Regions from separate parts of the Kocuria sp. TGY1127_2 genome, predicted to be linked through region 4. Evidence: riboswitches for the same ligand, from Rfam matches in the RefSeq annotation. Region 4 holds a riboswitch; each other region holds the start of a gene.

Region 1 (3,752 bases), 780 kb from region 4:
TGCTCGTCGTCACGGTCACTTCTCCGGCGACGGGCGCGACGATTTCTCCCGATGTGGGGTTCTGAATGCCGAAGCCTTCACCCATCATCTTTCCGGCGAAAACAGGATCGTCGACGTGCTCGATCCGAATGATTTCTCCGGCGACGGGCGCGAGAATCTGCGAGGGATGCTCGCTTGTGGGGGCGGCATCTTGGGGTTGGGGCTGATCAGCGGACATGAGCTCATTCCTTAAGGGAGATTGCGAAGGTTCTTCAGTCCACCCTAAAACAGTCGCTCGCTCGCGATGCGCGCACCCTCCGCCAGGGACTTGAGCTTGGCTTCCGCGATTTGCGGATGAAGACGTCCACCGAGGCCGCAATCGGTGCCCGCAATGACGTTCTCCTTGCCGACGACCGAAGCGTATTGCTCGATGCGCTGGGCCACGAGTTCGGGATGTTCGACGACGTTGGTCGAGTGGGAAACCACCCCGGGGATGACCAATTTGCCCTCGGGCAAACTCACATCCTCCCAGGCTTTCCACTCGTGGGCGTGGCGGACGTTCGCGGCTTCGAAAACGTAGGCGCCGGCGTTAATAGTGAAGAGCGAGTCGATGAGGTGCTGGATCTCGATGTCGGTCGTGTGGGGCCCGTGCCACGAGCCCCAACACAGGTGGAATCGGATTTGTTCTTCAGGTATTCCCCGCAGGGCATAGTTCGCGGCCTCAATGGCGAGCTGATTGAACCGGAGATACTCCTCGATCGTCGGTTCCGGAACCAACTGGTCCCATGCTTCGGCGATCGAGGGATCGTCGAGCTGGACGATGAATCCCGCGTCCGTGATGGCCTTGTATTCCTCATGGAGAACATCCGCCCAGGCGTAGATGAACTCTTCGTCGGTCGCGTAGTGATGATTTCCGATGCGTGAGGCCGAGCCGGGGGAGAGCGAGGCGATGAACGCCTCGGATGCGCCCTGTTGAGTCACGGCATTTCGCAGGTTGTTGATGTCCGCGGCGACGGCGTCCTGGCCTTTGTAGGTCAGCGGCCCGGTCGCGATCGGGAACTCGGCATCAGGGTCGTTGCCCAGGTCCAATGACTCATAGAAGTCTGCGAACCGGTTCCAATCCCGGCGGACGGCAAAGCTGTTGTAGCGTCCGTTTCCCGGGGTCTTGAGGATTTCCCGGAACGAGGTGTCACCGACAGTTTCGAGGCCACCGGTCCGGGCGAAGGAGTAGTGCCACCACGCGCCGTAGTCCACGTCACTGGCCATCGCGTGACCGTATTCGCCGTCGTTGACGACGTCGATTCCCCACTCGACTTGTTTCCCCACGATCTCGTGGACCGAATCGGTCAGTACGCGCTGGAAATCGGGTTCGGAAATCTCACCCTTGCCGCGTTGTGCGTTGGCTTGGATGAGCTCGTCCGTGCGGGGCAGCGAACCCACGTGGGTCGTGCGGATGCGGTCGGAACTGTTCAGCATGTTTCCTCCATCGGTCTTGGCGTTAGCACCGACGAGGGTCGGGCCTCGTGGGTTGCTGCGGCGTCGTCGAGCCAAGTCTCTCGGCCGCTCGGGATGGTCCTATTCCTTGGCCCACTTTTCCCGGAATGAGCCCGGGATTCCAACGCAGACGAGCCAGTCACGGCTTGTGACACGGTATTTCGTGTGTGGTGCCTGTTACGTGATTGTGACACTTGGGGTTATCGTGTCGAATGCGTCTTTTGTCGATGCAGATCACTACAGCCTGTAGTCGTGACCACAACAGGGTGGTCGTGACTGGCGAGTGACCAGTTGATGCAACACCGACGCCGCGCGCTTTTCCTCTGGCTTGCCCGCCTCGCACAGGCGAACCGTCGGCCCCGCGGTGTCACGAAATCTAGAGGAACCTATGACTCAAACGCCTCAACAGCAGGCAACGAAATATCCGGAAGAAATGGCCTATGAGCAGGAACAGGCCGGACTTCAACAAGGCTTGGGGCCTCGACAGCTCCAAATGATCGCCATCGGAGGAGCGATCGGCACCGGTCTGTTCCTCGGTGCCGGAGGACGCTTGGCCAGCGCCGGCCCGTCCTTGTTCTTGGACTACGCGCTCTGTGGACTCATCGCGTACCTGATCCTGCGTCAGCTGGGCGAGTTGGTGGTTCACCGGCCTTCGTCAGGCTCTTTCGTTTCTTATACGCGCGAGTTCTACGGTGAGAAGGCCGCCTACGTCTCCGGGTGGATGTACTGGCTCAATTGGGCAACCACGGCCATCGTGGACTCCACGGCCATTGCGATTTACGTGCACTGGTTCGGTCAGTACAGCTCGTTCATCGACGCAATACCCCAGTGGTTCGTCGCGCTCTTTGTGATCGTGGTCGTGGTGATCATGAACCTGATCTCGGTCAAAGTCTTCGGCGAGATGGAATTCTGGTTCTCGTTGATCAAGGTCGTCGCCCTTGTCATCTTCCTGGTTTTGGCGATTGTTTTCGTCATTTTCGGCACACCGACAGGCAGTCCCCGTGGACTCGGGCTGATCTCGGAGAACGGCGGGCTCTTCCCCAATGGGTTCCTCCCGGCGATGGTCATCATGCAGGGCGTCGTTTTCGCATATGCATCGATCGAGTTGGTCGGCACCACCTCCGGAGAGACCCGCAACGCCGCCAAGGTGATCCCGAAAGCCATCAACACGGTGATTCTTCGTATCGCGATCTTCTACGTCGGTGCGATTTTCTTGTTGTGCCTGCTTTTGCCCTACACGGCGTTCAGCGAAGACGAATCCCCCTTTGTCACGTTCTTCTCATCGATCAACGTGGGGGCCGCGGGACCGATTATGGAGTTGGTGGTGATCACCGCGGCGCTGTCATCGCTCAACGCCGGGTTGTACTCCACGGGGCGCATTCTGCACTCGATGTCGATGGCCGGTTCGGCACCGCAATTCGCCCAGCGTCTGACAAAGTCGGGCGTTCCTTACGGCGGGATTCTGCTGACCGCGGCCGTGGCTCTGTTGGGCGTGATCCTGAACTACTTCGTTCCGGACGCGGCTTTCGAAATCGTGCTGAATATTGCGTCTCTCGGAATCATCGCCGGTTGGGTGGCGATCACGATGGCGCACATGAAGTTCGTCTCGCTCGTCAAGAAAGGACGTTACGAGAGGCCCAGTTACAGGGCGCCCTTTGCCCCGGTGACGAACTGGGTCACCCTGGTATTCCTCGGGTGCGTCGTGGTGCTGATCGGATTCGACTATCCCGTGGGTACTTACACGTTGAGTTCGATGATCATCATCGTTCCCGCGCTAATCGTCGGATGGTTCGCGGTTCGCAAGCGCGTCCGCGAGTTGGCGGCCGAACGGGAAGGCGTGACCGGTCTTTACCCGATCGTGGCGGATCGTCCGGCCGCACAGCGTACGCATACGCGTGGGCGTCACGGGCACGGAAACACCACGATCATCCATCAACCCGATGAGGAAGAAAAAGACGAGGACTGACGCCCTATGCGGAGCGGTCAGGACACTGGGGGAGACCCGACGCTGGTCTCAGCAGGAGTAACCTCCTACTGAGACCAGCGTCGGGTCCGTCCGCGTCTGCATCTGCCGATCGGCATGGCTCGGACCTATGCTGGGTCCATGCCCCGCATTCTTTTGGACAACGACACAGGCATCGACGATGCGATAGCCCTGGTGTACCTGGCCGCCCAGCCCGAAGTGAGTTTCGAGGCGATCTCCTGCACTCCCGGGAACGTTTCGGCCGACGACGTCGCGAGGAACAACTTGGGTCTCCTGCGGTTGTGCGGGCGTGAGG
Region 2 (3,752 bases), 890 kb from region 4:
GGCTCACGATGACCATCGGATTCGGTCAGCAGGTCAGCCCGTTCTCGAATCAGTGCGTCCCTGGTCCCGCGGGCCTCTGTCCTATGACGAATCGCCCCGTCGGACTCGTCGAGGAAATTCGCGATCGCCTCGGGTCCGTCCGCCAGCCCTCGGGCCAGGATGCAAACCTCCTCGACTTTCTGGTCCGCGAACGCGAGCCAGGTGCGAGGTTCGTCCCCGAGCTGGTCCTCGAGAGCGGCGTCGTGCGGTACATGGATGAGCGATGTCGAAGTACTGACCGCCACATTCGCCCCGGCCTCGTGGAGCTCCTCGAGTCGAGCCAGGGCCGTACGCAGATCCGTTCGCCAGATGTTCTGTCCGTTCACGATGCCGGCCACCAGTACCGGGGCTTCGGTGCCGGTAAAGAGGGACAGCTGATCCGGATCGAGTCGCCGGATCTGCCCGTTCGCAGGGCCGGAGACCAGGTCCACGTGAACGGCATCGACGCCAGCCGCCACCAGGGGCTCGAGAAGATTCTCGGCGTCACCGTAGGCGGTCGTAACCAGGACCAAGGGATCACCAGCTGCGCGATCGGCGCTCAAGCGCTCATAGGTTCGCCGGACGATCTCGGCCAGTTCCGGATTCTGATTCTCGGCGACGAGGGCCGGTTCTTCGAGCTGAACCCATTCGGCACCGGCATTGCCCAGCGCCGAGATGAGCTCTCGATATACCTCCACGAGTTCCTCGATCCGATTCAGAGGTTCGAATCCAACGGGCGCGGTGTCCTCGGCCTTGGACAGAAGCAAGAACGAAATCGGGCCGAGGATGGCAGGGCGCAGCGGGGCGTCGTCGTTCGGCGAAAAGGCACCGGCCTGCAACTGGCCGACGATCTCCTGCGGATTTGCGGTGAAAGGAGTCCGAGGGCCGATCTCGGGCACCAAGTAGTGGTAATTCGTATTGAACCACTTGGTCATTTCGAGTGGGCCACGGGCGTCATCTCCTCGGGCCAGGACGAAGGAGGCGTCCCGGTTCAGGTGATGGTCACGGTTCGCAAGATCCGCAAACCGAGTAGGCACGGCCCCTGTCGCCAGAATCGCGTCCAGCACCTGGTCATAGAGGGCGAACGAAGCCGGGATCGAGGAGGAAGCCTTCAAGCCCAGTTCCCGCAGGCGGCCTACGGTTAGGTGTCGAATTCCGGTCACGGACGACGACAGGTCCTCGATGTCGCCTTGCCCGCTCCAGTACGCTTCCAGGGCGCGCTTGACCTCGCGATTCGGTCCGATGCGCGGATAGCCGAGGATGGTTGCCGGGGGAAAAGCCCTGTCCTTGGGTGAGGTGCTGTGGAGGACGTTGTTAGGGTTCGTCACGATGATCTCCTGATCGTTGAGAGGCGAGATGGGTTGATTCGCAGGGGCAGTATTGCCGCGCAGACCGAGTCGATCCACGAGTTCGAGCGCCGCCTGGTGTTCGTTGAAGGTATAGATGTGCAGTCCTGGGGCCCCTGCGGCAAGGGCCTGGCGAGCGAAGTCCTCCGCCGAGTCCACTCCGACGGCCAGGCGTTCTGCGAACGTCTCGGCGGTTTCGAGCCTGTGTGCGAGACCTGCATTCGGCTCGATCCCTGCGAGTCCGCACACCCGCAGATACCTCCGCAGGCTTGTCACGGGCAGAATTCCGGGGATCAGAGGCAATTCGACGGCATTGGCGCGGGCCCGCTCGGCGAGACGAGCGTAATCGGAAGGGTCCGGATAGACCTGAGTGATGGCGAAATCCGCTCCCGCCCGTTGCTTGGCCAGCAGGACCTCGGTGTCGTGGTGGATGCTCGAGGATTCTGGGTGACGGACCGGATAGGCCGCCACGCCCACGGCCAGACGTCCGGCACACAATTTGGCCGATCCCCTCGACTCGACGCCACGGATCAGTTCCACCAGGTGTCGAGCGAAGGGAAGTTCGCCCTGCTTGAGGGCGTAGTTCTCAGGTCGATCGCCCCTCAGAGCCAGGAGGCCGCGCACGCCAAGCCGGATGATCTCATCGACCAGTTCTTCGAGCTCGGAAGCTATCTGTCCGGTCGAGACGATGTGGGCCAATGGTTTCAGCTCCGTTTCCTCGACGAGGTGTCGTAGCAAGTCCAGGCTTTGGCGCCTCCTCTCGCCATCCACGGCGGCGGTCACGGAAACGTAATCAGGGCGAGTGGGTTCGATCTCGGCGATAGTGGTTTCCAATGCCTGTCGGCTCATCCTGCTGCGAGGCGGATAGAGCTCGAAGGACAACGCTGGCCTGTCATCAGGGTTCACGCCGGGTCTCCTTTCGGTACACCCGACGGAGAGCGGAGCCTCCTCGTCCGCCGACGCAACCGACCCGGTCCAGTGGGACCGTGCCGGAGTTGCGCCGACGACGTCCGGAGACGGCCGATACACTCCATCGGTCCTGGCGGGAGCACCTTTCCTCGGGACCGAGATGTTCGGGTTTCCGTGAGGAGGTTGCTGCGGCGTCGACGAGCCAGGTCTCTCGGCCGCTCTGGATAGATACGCAAGTATTCAATCCGCCTCAGCGCAGGCCCGCAAGAGATGAGAGAGTTTGACGCCGCATTTCGCGCATTGAGCGCACCCACACGCTTGACGCAACGTCGACGTCATATGACGTGGCCGCAATGAATCGTGACATCGAAGTTCATGAAAGCGGCCGACCCCGCCATCCGGTATGGGCGGGAGAAGCCGGAGTCGGAACGTTGTCAGACGGAACGAGCGTTCACGAATGACTGTTCCCGGCCGTGAAACTTTGATCGTTCACGGTCTTGTCGACAGTTCGTATCGCTTGTGTTCTTTTCGATTTCCCCTGCCGGACCGGATACTTCTCCAGGTATTCGAGAACGGTCGTTCGCGACAACAAGCTATTGCACAATATTTGATACAAGGATTCACTATTGCGCCAAGACCATTGGTGTCCTGTTCCAAGAAGCGGACCGATGTGGCCGGGGTAGAGGTCGCACATAGCGCGGAAGCCCCCTCCCGTCGGGGCGTCATCAGGACGACGTGGCCCGATATACCGAGTGGGATTTTCTCCGCGGTTGGAGCATGCAAGATACCTAGAAGAAAAATGCAGTAATCTCTCGACCGTTTTTGGTTTTGTCGGATACGAATTGTTAAAGCCCAATGCCTTCGATATCATCCCGAACTTGAGTCACCCTATTGTGGTGAACGACAAATTCATGTTTGGATAGTGACGTCAGATCAAACACCCGCGAGAGGAAATAATGACCGAGAACCACGACTCCCCGGCAGGCAACCAGCCTCCTCAGTACGGCGGCTCCCCCGAGGGCGGCCAGCCGCGGTACCAGGGTGGAGACACGGGTTACGGACAGGGAAACGGACCCGTTCAAAACCAGAGCGGGGCACTTGTCGCCCCCAAGCCCGTCAAGACGGGCGCGCTCTTGGTGTACATCTCTGCTGCCATAACCATCATCGGTTTGATCATTTCCCCATTCGTTCTCATGGGCAGCGCCGAATACAAGCAGCTTCAGGACCAAGGCCAGTCCGGTCTCGTCTGGGGCGGCTTGATCTTCGGCGCCGTCATCTCTGTGGCCATCGTGGTGCTTCAGGTTCTCGCCGCACGAGCCGCGACCAAGGGCAAGAACTGGGGACGAATCACCCTGTTGGTCCTCGCCATTCTGAGCCTTCTCTCGCTCTTGGTCTCCCTCGGTAGCGGCTCCGGAATCACCGGTTCAGTCGGAACCATCTTGTTGATCATCGGCACCATCATGATGTGGGCAGGACAAG
Region 3 (3,752 bases), 350 kb from region 4:
CAATCCGGAGTGGGGGCTACTGGTCTCCGAAGGAAGAGATTACCTCGCGAGCGCCTGGTGGTTGACCGTCATTCCGGGACTGGTGATCGCCGCCGTCGTCGTTTCCGTCAACCGTATCTCTCACGCCCTGCAGACCAGGAGACCATCATGACCCTGCCCCATCGAGAGAATGTGCATCCACGCCTCGTCGAGGCCACCGATTCGGCGGATTCCCCCGTGGCTCTCAGCCTGCGAGACCTCACCGTCCGGTACTCCGACGGCGCGGCCCCCGCGGTCGAGGGGGTTTCGCTGACTGTCCCTGTTGGCGAAACCCTTGCGGTGGTTGGTGAATCCGGTTCGGGGAAGTCAACCACGGCCGCAGTAGCGGCCGGACTGCTGACTTCCTCCGCCCACGTGGATATCGCTGAGCAATCCCTGCACGGCTCGGATATGCGGTCTGCCTCGGAGAACCAATGGAAGCGTGTTCGGGGAGACCTCCTGGGCTACGTTCCTCAGGACGCGGGGACGGGACTGAACCCCGTACGCACGATCACTTCGCAGCTATCGGAATCCTTGCGCGAAGCCGGTCTTTCGCGTCATCGGGCCAAGGAACAGACGGCGAAGGCGCTCGAGGACGTCGGCCTCGAGATCGAGGTCCACGGCTCCCGCTATCCGCACGAACTATCCGGTGGCCAGCGCCAGCGGGTCCTGATCGCGCTCGCACTAGCGCGTGGGCCGCAACTGGTGATCGCCGACGAGCCGACCTCCGCCCTCGACGTGTCCGCGCAGAAGAACGTCCTGGACTTGCTGGAGGCGCGAGTTTCCGACGCCGGAGCAGGCCTCCTTCTCATCACCCACGATCTCGGAATCGCTCGGGACCGGGCCGATCGAATCCTGGTGATGGAAAAGGGCCGTGTTGTCGAGGAAGGCTCGGCAGCCAGCGTTTTCGCCGAACCTCAGCACGATTACACCCGGCGCCTGCTCAAGGCATCGCCGGCACTGCACGATGTGCCGCGGAAGCGTACTGGGCCTGCCCCGCGCGGCGAGAGCTCGAGCGTGGTACGAGCTCAGGGGCTGAGCAAGACCTTCGGTTCCCGAGCGAGGAAGGTCCAGGCTGTGGCCGATCTCGACCTGGAGCTCGAACCGGGGCGAACACTCGGGATCGTCGGGGAATCGGGATCCGGAAAATCGACGACGGCCCGGATCCTGCTCGGTCTGGAATCGTATGACGCCGGCCGGTTGGAGATATTCGGTCGGCCGTTCGATGGCACGAAGCGCAACATCCGAGAGCTCTCGACGCGCGCCCGGTTCGTTCACCAGGACCCCAGCGCATCGCTCGACCCTCGGTATTCCGTGGCCGCGTCGATCGGGGAGCCCCTGCGGGGATTCCGTATCGGCACACGTCCACAGCGCGAACGACGAATCAACGAGCTCCTCGATCTCGTGGCCCTGCCTCGGGAATTGGCCAGTCGTCGGCCGGTAGAACTGTCCGGAGGGCAACGCCAACGTGTTTCCATAGCTCGGGCACTCGCTGTTGACCCCGAACTGGTGATTCTGGACGAACCGGTCTCGGCACTGGACGTTTCGGTTCAAGCCCAGATTCTTGACCTACTTGCCGATCTCCAGGATCGTCTGGGGCTCTCTTACGTGTTCATCAGTCACGACCTGGCGGTGATCCGACAGATCTCCGACGACGTGCTGGTTATGGCTCATGGCCGGGTGATCGAGTCGGGCCCCGCGGCGCAGGTCTTCGAGAATCCGCGCGAGGAGGCGACGCGGACCCTGATCAAGGCCGTTCCGGGATCTCGTTACGCTACCGATGTGTTCGGCCCCGCGCTGAGCGCCTAGACCTGAACTCGGTCCGCACGCGAACGGATTCCACGGAGTCCGCCCTGATCATACGGGAGTCTCGCCAGGTCATATGACGTTTCCCGGCAGGTGGATTACCTTCATATGACGATCTGTCTGAACCGTGCGTCATGTCCTTTCGAGGTTGGTGGGAAGGCTGTAGGTTTCTGAATCAGGATCACGAGTACCGGTTGTGAAGCTCTGGCTGGCCGGTCGGCAACCCTTTCCGCTGTGATGGGGTGCCCCAGATGAAGATCCGGTCGGGAGCATACCGCTCCCCGGCAAGCACGGCGTTACGAGGCGAACTCGGCGCCCCGCCTTCGAGGGGATCACGATGTCAGCTGATAACAACCCGGCACCCGGAATCGGTACGGTGCAAGTGCACGGGGGTACGGCCAATCCGCCGGCTGCCCGACCTGTGCATCCGCCTTTGTACCTGACGGCCTCTTACGAATTCGAGACGTTGCGCGACGCACGTGAATGCTTCGGCCAGAGAGAACCCGGATTCACGTACTCACGCACCGGCAGTCCTACGGTGGGTTTGCTCGAGCGTCGGCTCGCGGAACTCGAAGGGGGCGTCGGTGCCGTCGCCACCGCTTCCGGCCAAGCGGCAACAACGCTCACCCTTCTTGCCCTGGCCGGTCGATCAGGTCAGAGCGAGGACGGCGAGCCCCACCCGGAGATCCCCGCCGGCCATGTGGTGGCATCCAACCGAATTTACGGTGGCACTGCCGATTTGCTCAACGACACTCTCGCCGAGGCGGGCATCGAGGTCACGTGGGTCAACCCGCATCGACCCGAGGAATGGGAAAATGCCGTCACGGCGCGCACTCGCGCGTTCGTCGTGGAGTCCATCGGAAACCCGCATGCTGACCTTCCCGATATCCCCGCGCTCGCGGACATTGCGCATACCGCGGGCGCCGCCCTGATCGTCGACAACACTCTCGCGACGCCATATCTCCTGCAGCCCGGGAAATTGGGTGCCGACGTCGTAGTCCATTCCGTCACGAAATACCTGACCGGAAATGGAACGGCGCTTGCGGGAATCATCGTCGACACCGGCCGGCTGACCCCGAGCGAGGACGCCATCCGATGGCCGCAGCTTACGGCTCCGCGGAGGAGATTCGGGAACAGATCCCTGGTCGAGGGGCACGGCGATCACGGAGCGTTCCTCCACCTCGTTCGCGCACAATTGCTCAACGACTTGGGCCCGAGCCTGGCTCCGTGGAATGCGCAACAAGCCCTTGAAGGCATCGAGACCCTCGACATCCGGGTTGAGCGCCATTGCCGTGTGGCCGAGGAGATCGCGCGTCGACTGGCGACTCATCCTCGCGTGTGCCGTGTCCGGCATCCGAGCCTTCCTGGGTCGCCGGATGCGGCCATCGCCGAACGAGACTTTCCGCGCGGCACCGGAGCGGTCTTGTCCTTCGACATCGCGGGCAACACATCGCAGGTGGAGGAATTCTTCGACAATTTGAAGCTGTTCAAGCTCGCTGCCAACCTGGGCGACGCTCGATCCATGGCAACGCATCCCGCGTGGACCACCCATTGTCGTCTTACCCCCGAGCTCAGAGAGGCCGGGGACATCACCGAACAGACCGTTCGGCTGGCGCTGGGTCGTGAAGAGGTCGACGATCTCTGGGATGATCTCTCCGCAGCGCTCGGTTCCTTGTCCACATCCAGCCAGACCCTGAGCCGGGCGACGGCTCTCACGCGAGAGAAGGAGGCTGCTCAGGTATGACTGCAGTCGAAGAATCCACCGAGTTCAAGCCGGGACCCACAACCGATCGAGTGAATTCGACCCGTCCGGGGTTCAGAACGGCAGCCGTTCACGCGGGCCAGGAACCGGACCCTCACACCGGCGCCGTGATTCCTCCCATTTACCAGACGTCGACCTTCACCCAAGACGGAGTGGAGACGCTCAA
Region 4 (3,752 bases):
CGATGGAAACCTGCCCCTGACCGAAGAGGTTCTCCCGGAATGTCGAGCCTTCGTACGAGGTGCGGTAGCGCCCGCGCTTCTGCAGCTCGGGAACAACGAACTCCACGAAGTCTTCGAATGAACCCGGAGAGACGTGGTACGCGAGATTGATACCGTCCAGCCCTCCTTCATCGATCCAGCGTTCGAGCTCGTCCGCAACCTTTTCCGGGCCGCCGATGATCACATCGCCCATGCCGCCAATCGCGCAGTGCTTCGCAATGTCCTCTCGGGTCCATTCCTTGTCCTTGGACTGCAGAGTAAATGGCGTGAGGAAGGACTGGATCGAGTCGGTCTTGATGTAGTTGAGCACCTCATCCTCGCCGAATTGGGAAAGGTCCACTCCTGACCAACCGCCAATGATCGCCTGAGAAGTCTCGGTCGAAACATACTTCAAGTACTCCTCGTACTTTGCCTGGGCCTTTTCGTCGGTCTCGTCCACGATGACCGAGAGCATTGCGAAGATCTTGACGTCATCGCGCTGACGACCGGTCTTCTCTGCCTCGTCTCGAATCTTGTCCGTCATGAATCGGGTGAGGTCCGGTCGAAGGCCCCCGACGAACACGGCTTCGGCGTGCTTGCCCGCAAAAGCCTGCCCCCGCGACGAAGCCCCTGCCTGAAAGATCACCGGTGTGCGCTGACGGGAAGGCTCGGTCAGACCGGCGCCCGGGACGGTGAAGTATTTGCCCTGGTGTCGAATCGGATGGACCTTAGCCGGGTCCGCGTAGACGCCGGACTCTCGATCCTTGACCACGGCGTCGTCCTCCCAGGATCCTTCCCACAGTTTGTAGCAGACGTCGAGGAACTCGTCGGCGATCTCGTAGCGCTTGTCATGCTCGATTTGGCGCGGCAGTCCCTGATTCTCGGCCGCAGAGGGGAGGTACGAGGTCACCACGTTGAATCCGACGCGCCCTTTGGTCAGGTGGTCGAGCGTCGCGTATTTCCGGGCGAGAGTATAGGGCTGCTCGTAGGTCACGGCGCTGGTCACGCCGAAACCGAGGTTTTCGGTCACGGCCGCCATCGCTGAAATCTGCATGAACGGATCGTTGACCGGTACCTGTGCACCGCCGCGGATCGAAGGTGCCGCGGAGTTCTTGTAGACGTCGTAGATGCCCACGACGTCGGCCAGGAAGACCCCGTCGAACAACCCTTTCTCTAGGGTTTTGGCGAGGTCTGTCCAGTATTCGATGGTGTTGTACTCAGTGGCACGCGAGCGAGGGTGGCGCCACAGATCAAAGCTCTGATGACCCACGCACGTCATATCAAAGGCGTTGATGGCGATGCGCTTCTTTTCCGACATCGGGATTCCTTTCGGTGCATGGAGGGACTCCAACAGGTCTCCGCGCGCCCGAGCCTTGCGCTTCTGTCCCGGTAACGAGAAGCGGCGCAAACATTCACGCGGTGGCGCCGATTCTCGCGCCGTACTTGCATGTCCGCCGGTCGCAATGCCGACGGTGCCAGATCATCATCTGGGGCACCCCGCTACGGGAGAGGGTTGCCGCCCAACCAGCCAGAGCTTGATCGTTGGGACTCTTGATCTTCTCCATCCGAGCGTATGCAAGCACCTGGTTCGCAGCCATCCTGTGAGCTTCTGTTACCCGCTTTTCGCAGTGTTACGTGGAACCGCGTCCGTACCCCAATCCAGCCACATCAGACATATTGCCCGCTTTCGCAAAGAAAACGGGCAATATGGGCCTGGATCAAAAGTAGGGGTTGATACGGCTATTGGCCTCGGAAGTTCGGTTTGCGCTTTTCCTGGAACGCCGTGAAACCCTCCGCGTAATCATCCGTCGAGCAGAGCCGTGCCTGTTCGGCGGATTCGGCGGCCATGGACTCCCACAGTCCAGCCCGTTCGTCGCGCAGTTGACTGATCAGTGATTTCGAGACCAAATATGCTTGGGTCGCCCCTTGGGCCACTTTTCGCACCCTCTGCATCGTAAAATCGAGCACGTCGTCCGCCGGTACGGACCGGGAAAACAGCCCTGCGGTGACCGCTTCGGAGCCACTCATCATCTCGCCCGTGTAAATCAGGTCGAGGGTCCGGTGCGCGCCCAACCGCTCGTAGAACAGTGCGTGGCCACCCGAGTCCAACGTTGCCCCAAGATTCGCGAAGGGGGAACCGATCTTGGCGTCCTCGGCCACGTAGACGACGTCGCTCGCGATCGCCAGGCCCAGCCCGACCCCCAGACACGCCCCGTGGACCGCGGCGAAGGTCGGAGCCGAGAATGCAGAAATTTGCCGAAACAAGGCCGTGGCCCGATTCCCGAGATACCCTTCGACGTCATCGTGGGCCGGATCGACCCCGGAGATGTCGCGGCCGGCGCAGAAACCCCGTCCTTCACCCCTCAGAACCAGCGCCCGGACTCCCGCATTCTCTGCCGTGCGGTAGGCCTCCGACAGTTCGGCAAGGTCTTCGGAATTCAGTGCATTGAGCTTCTTCGGTGCGTCGAGCACTATCTCGGCGATGTCGTCGGAGATGGTCAGATCAATCATGATCGGGATTCCTTTCCTCGCGCACTCCAGCGGTTACGCGTCGAAGTCAACTTCCAGACTGTCGGAGGTCGGCCGTGTTTGGCAGGTCAGAACGTAGCCCGATTCGACTTCGTCCTTCTCCAGCGCAAAGTTCTCTTCCATCGTAAAGTCGCCGGAAACCACCTTGGCCCGGCATGTTCCACACACGCCACCTGCACATGCGAACGGCACATCGGGCCGAACACGCAAAGCGGCATTCAGGACAGTCTCGTTGGCCGACTTGGGCGTGTCCACCTTTCCGGAGTTGCCATCCAAAGTGAAGCTGATCTGGAAATTTTCGCCCTCGGGGTCGACGGCGACCTCCCGGCCCTGCTGTCCCGCGGGTTTCTCCGGTTTCCCCGTACTGAACAATTCGAACCGCACCTTGTCCTCCGGGACGCCTCGTTCTTTCAGCGCGTCCCTGCACAACTGCACCAGCTCGAACGGCCCACACAAGAACCATTCGTTGACGGTCTCGACCTGCAGAACCCGATCCAGGAGTTCGTCGAGCTTCTCCGGGTCAATGCGACCGGACATCAACGGTGAAATGCGCTGCTCTCGGGATAGCACGTGATGGAGAGCCAGCCGTGACGGAAACTTATCCTTCAGGTCCCCCAGCTCCTCGGCGAACATCACGTCCATCGCGGATCTGTTGGCATAGACGACGTCGATGCTCGTGGTCGGCGAGGCCTTCATGAGCGATCGGGCGATCGCCATGATCGGCGTAATGCCCGAACCCGCGGCAATCGCCACGACGTGAGCACTCTTGTCCCGGCGCACTTCCTCACGGGCCAAGTCCTCCGGATGGTTCATCGAGGTCAACCGGGTTTTAGATGTGAAGGCTCCCTGAGGATTCATGACGTCGAGCTCATCCCCGACCGCCAATTCTTCATTGGCCCACGTCGAGAAGATCCCGCCCACGTCCTTCTTGATGGCGACGCGAATCTCTCCCGGACGAGGCTCGGCGCAGATCGAGTACGATCGACGCACTTCCTGTCCGCCGATCTGAGCACGTAGGGCTACGTATTGCCCTGGAAGATAGTCGTAATCATTCTCGAGCTCTTCCGGAACCCCGAAGGCCACCTCGACCGACTCCGAGGTCAGCTTCCGAAGCCCTGTAACGGGAAGGCGGTTGAACGTCGCGCGACGCCGGCCGTTACGTCCCGGAGACGTGTTCTCCTCCGCCCTTTCCATGGCGACGGCCT

The links. A riboswitch is a leader RNA that binds a small molecule or an ion and turns the genes downstream of it on or off. The one in region 4 is predicted to bind S-adenosylmethionine.
Region 1: linked by a shared signal. The riboswitch ahead of sake_RS11615 (cobalamin-independent methionine synthase II family protein) and the one ahead of sake_RS01880 (LLM class flavin-dependent oxidoreductase) in region 4 are both predicted to bind S-adenosylmethionine.
Region 2: linked by a shared signal. The riboswitch ahead of metE (5-methyltetrahydropteroyltriglutamate--homocysteine S-methyltransferase) and the one ahead of sake_RS01880 (LLM class flavin-dependent oxidoreductase) in region 4 are both predicted to bind S-adenosylmethionine.
Region 3: linked by a shared signal. The riboswitch ahead of sake_RS00360 (O-acetylhomoserine aminocarboxypropyltransferase/cysteine synthase family protein) and the one ahead of sake_RS01880 (LLM class flavin-dependent oxidoreductase) in region 4 are both predicted to bind S-adenosylmethionine.

The regions. Positions count from the first base shown of each region.
Region 1 covers NZ_AP022834.1:2,604,293-2,608,044, reverse strand. The annotation lists gene sake_RS11620 (PTS glucose transporter subunit IIA) at 1-217, opposite strand, end outside; gene sake_RS11615 (cobalamin-independent methionine synthase II family protein) at 262-1,455, opposite strand; SAM riboswitch class I at 1,460-1,555, opposite strand; gene sake_RS11610 (amino acid permease) at 1,862-3,439, shown strand; gene sake_RS11605 (nucleoside hydrolase) at 3,578-3,752, shown strand, end outside.
Region 2 covers NZ_AP022834.1:2,501,476-2,505,227, forward strand. The annotation lists gene metE (5-methyltetrahydropteroyltriglutamate--homocysteine S-methyltransferase) at 1-2,270, opposite strand, end outside; SAM riboswitch class I at 2,392-2,504, opposite strand; gene sake_RS11170 (hypothetical protein) at 3,230-3,752, shown strand, end outside.
Region 3 covers NZ_AP022834.1:75,569-79,320, forward strand. The annotation lists gene sake_RS00350 (ABC transporter permease) at 1-151, shown strand, start outside; gene sake_RS00355 (ABC transporter ATP-binding protein) at 148-1,827, shown strand; SAM riboswitch class IV at 2,004-2,121, shown strand; gene sake_RS00360 (O-acetylhomoserine aminocarboxypropyltransferase/cysteine synthase family protein) at 2,162-3,568, shown strand; gene sake_RS00365 (cystathionine gamma-synthase) at 3,565-3,752, shown strand, end outside.
Region 4 covers NZ_AP022834.1:425,109-428,860, reverse strand. The annotation lists gene sake_RS01880 (LLM class flavin-dependent oxidoreductase) at 1-1,336, opposite strand, end outside; SAM riboswitch class IV at 1,453-1,575, opposite strand; gene sake_RS01875 (enoyl-CoA hydratase/isomerase family protein) at 1,759-2,529, opposite strand; gene paaE (1,2-phenylacetyl-CoA epoxidase subunit PaaE) at 2,563-3,741, opposite strand.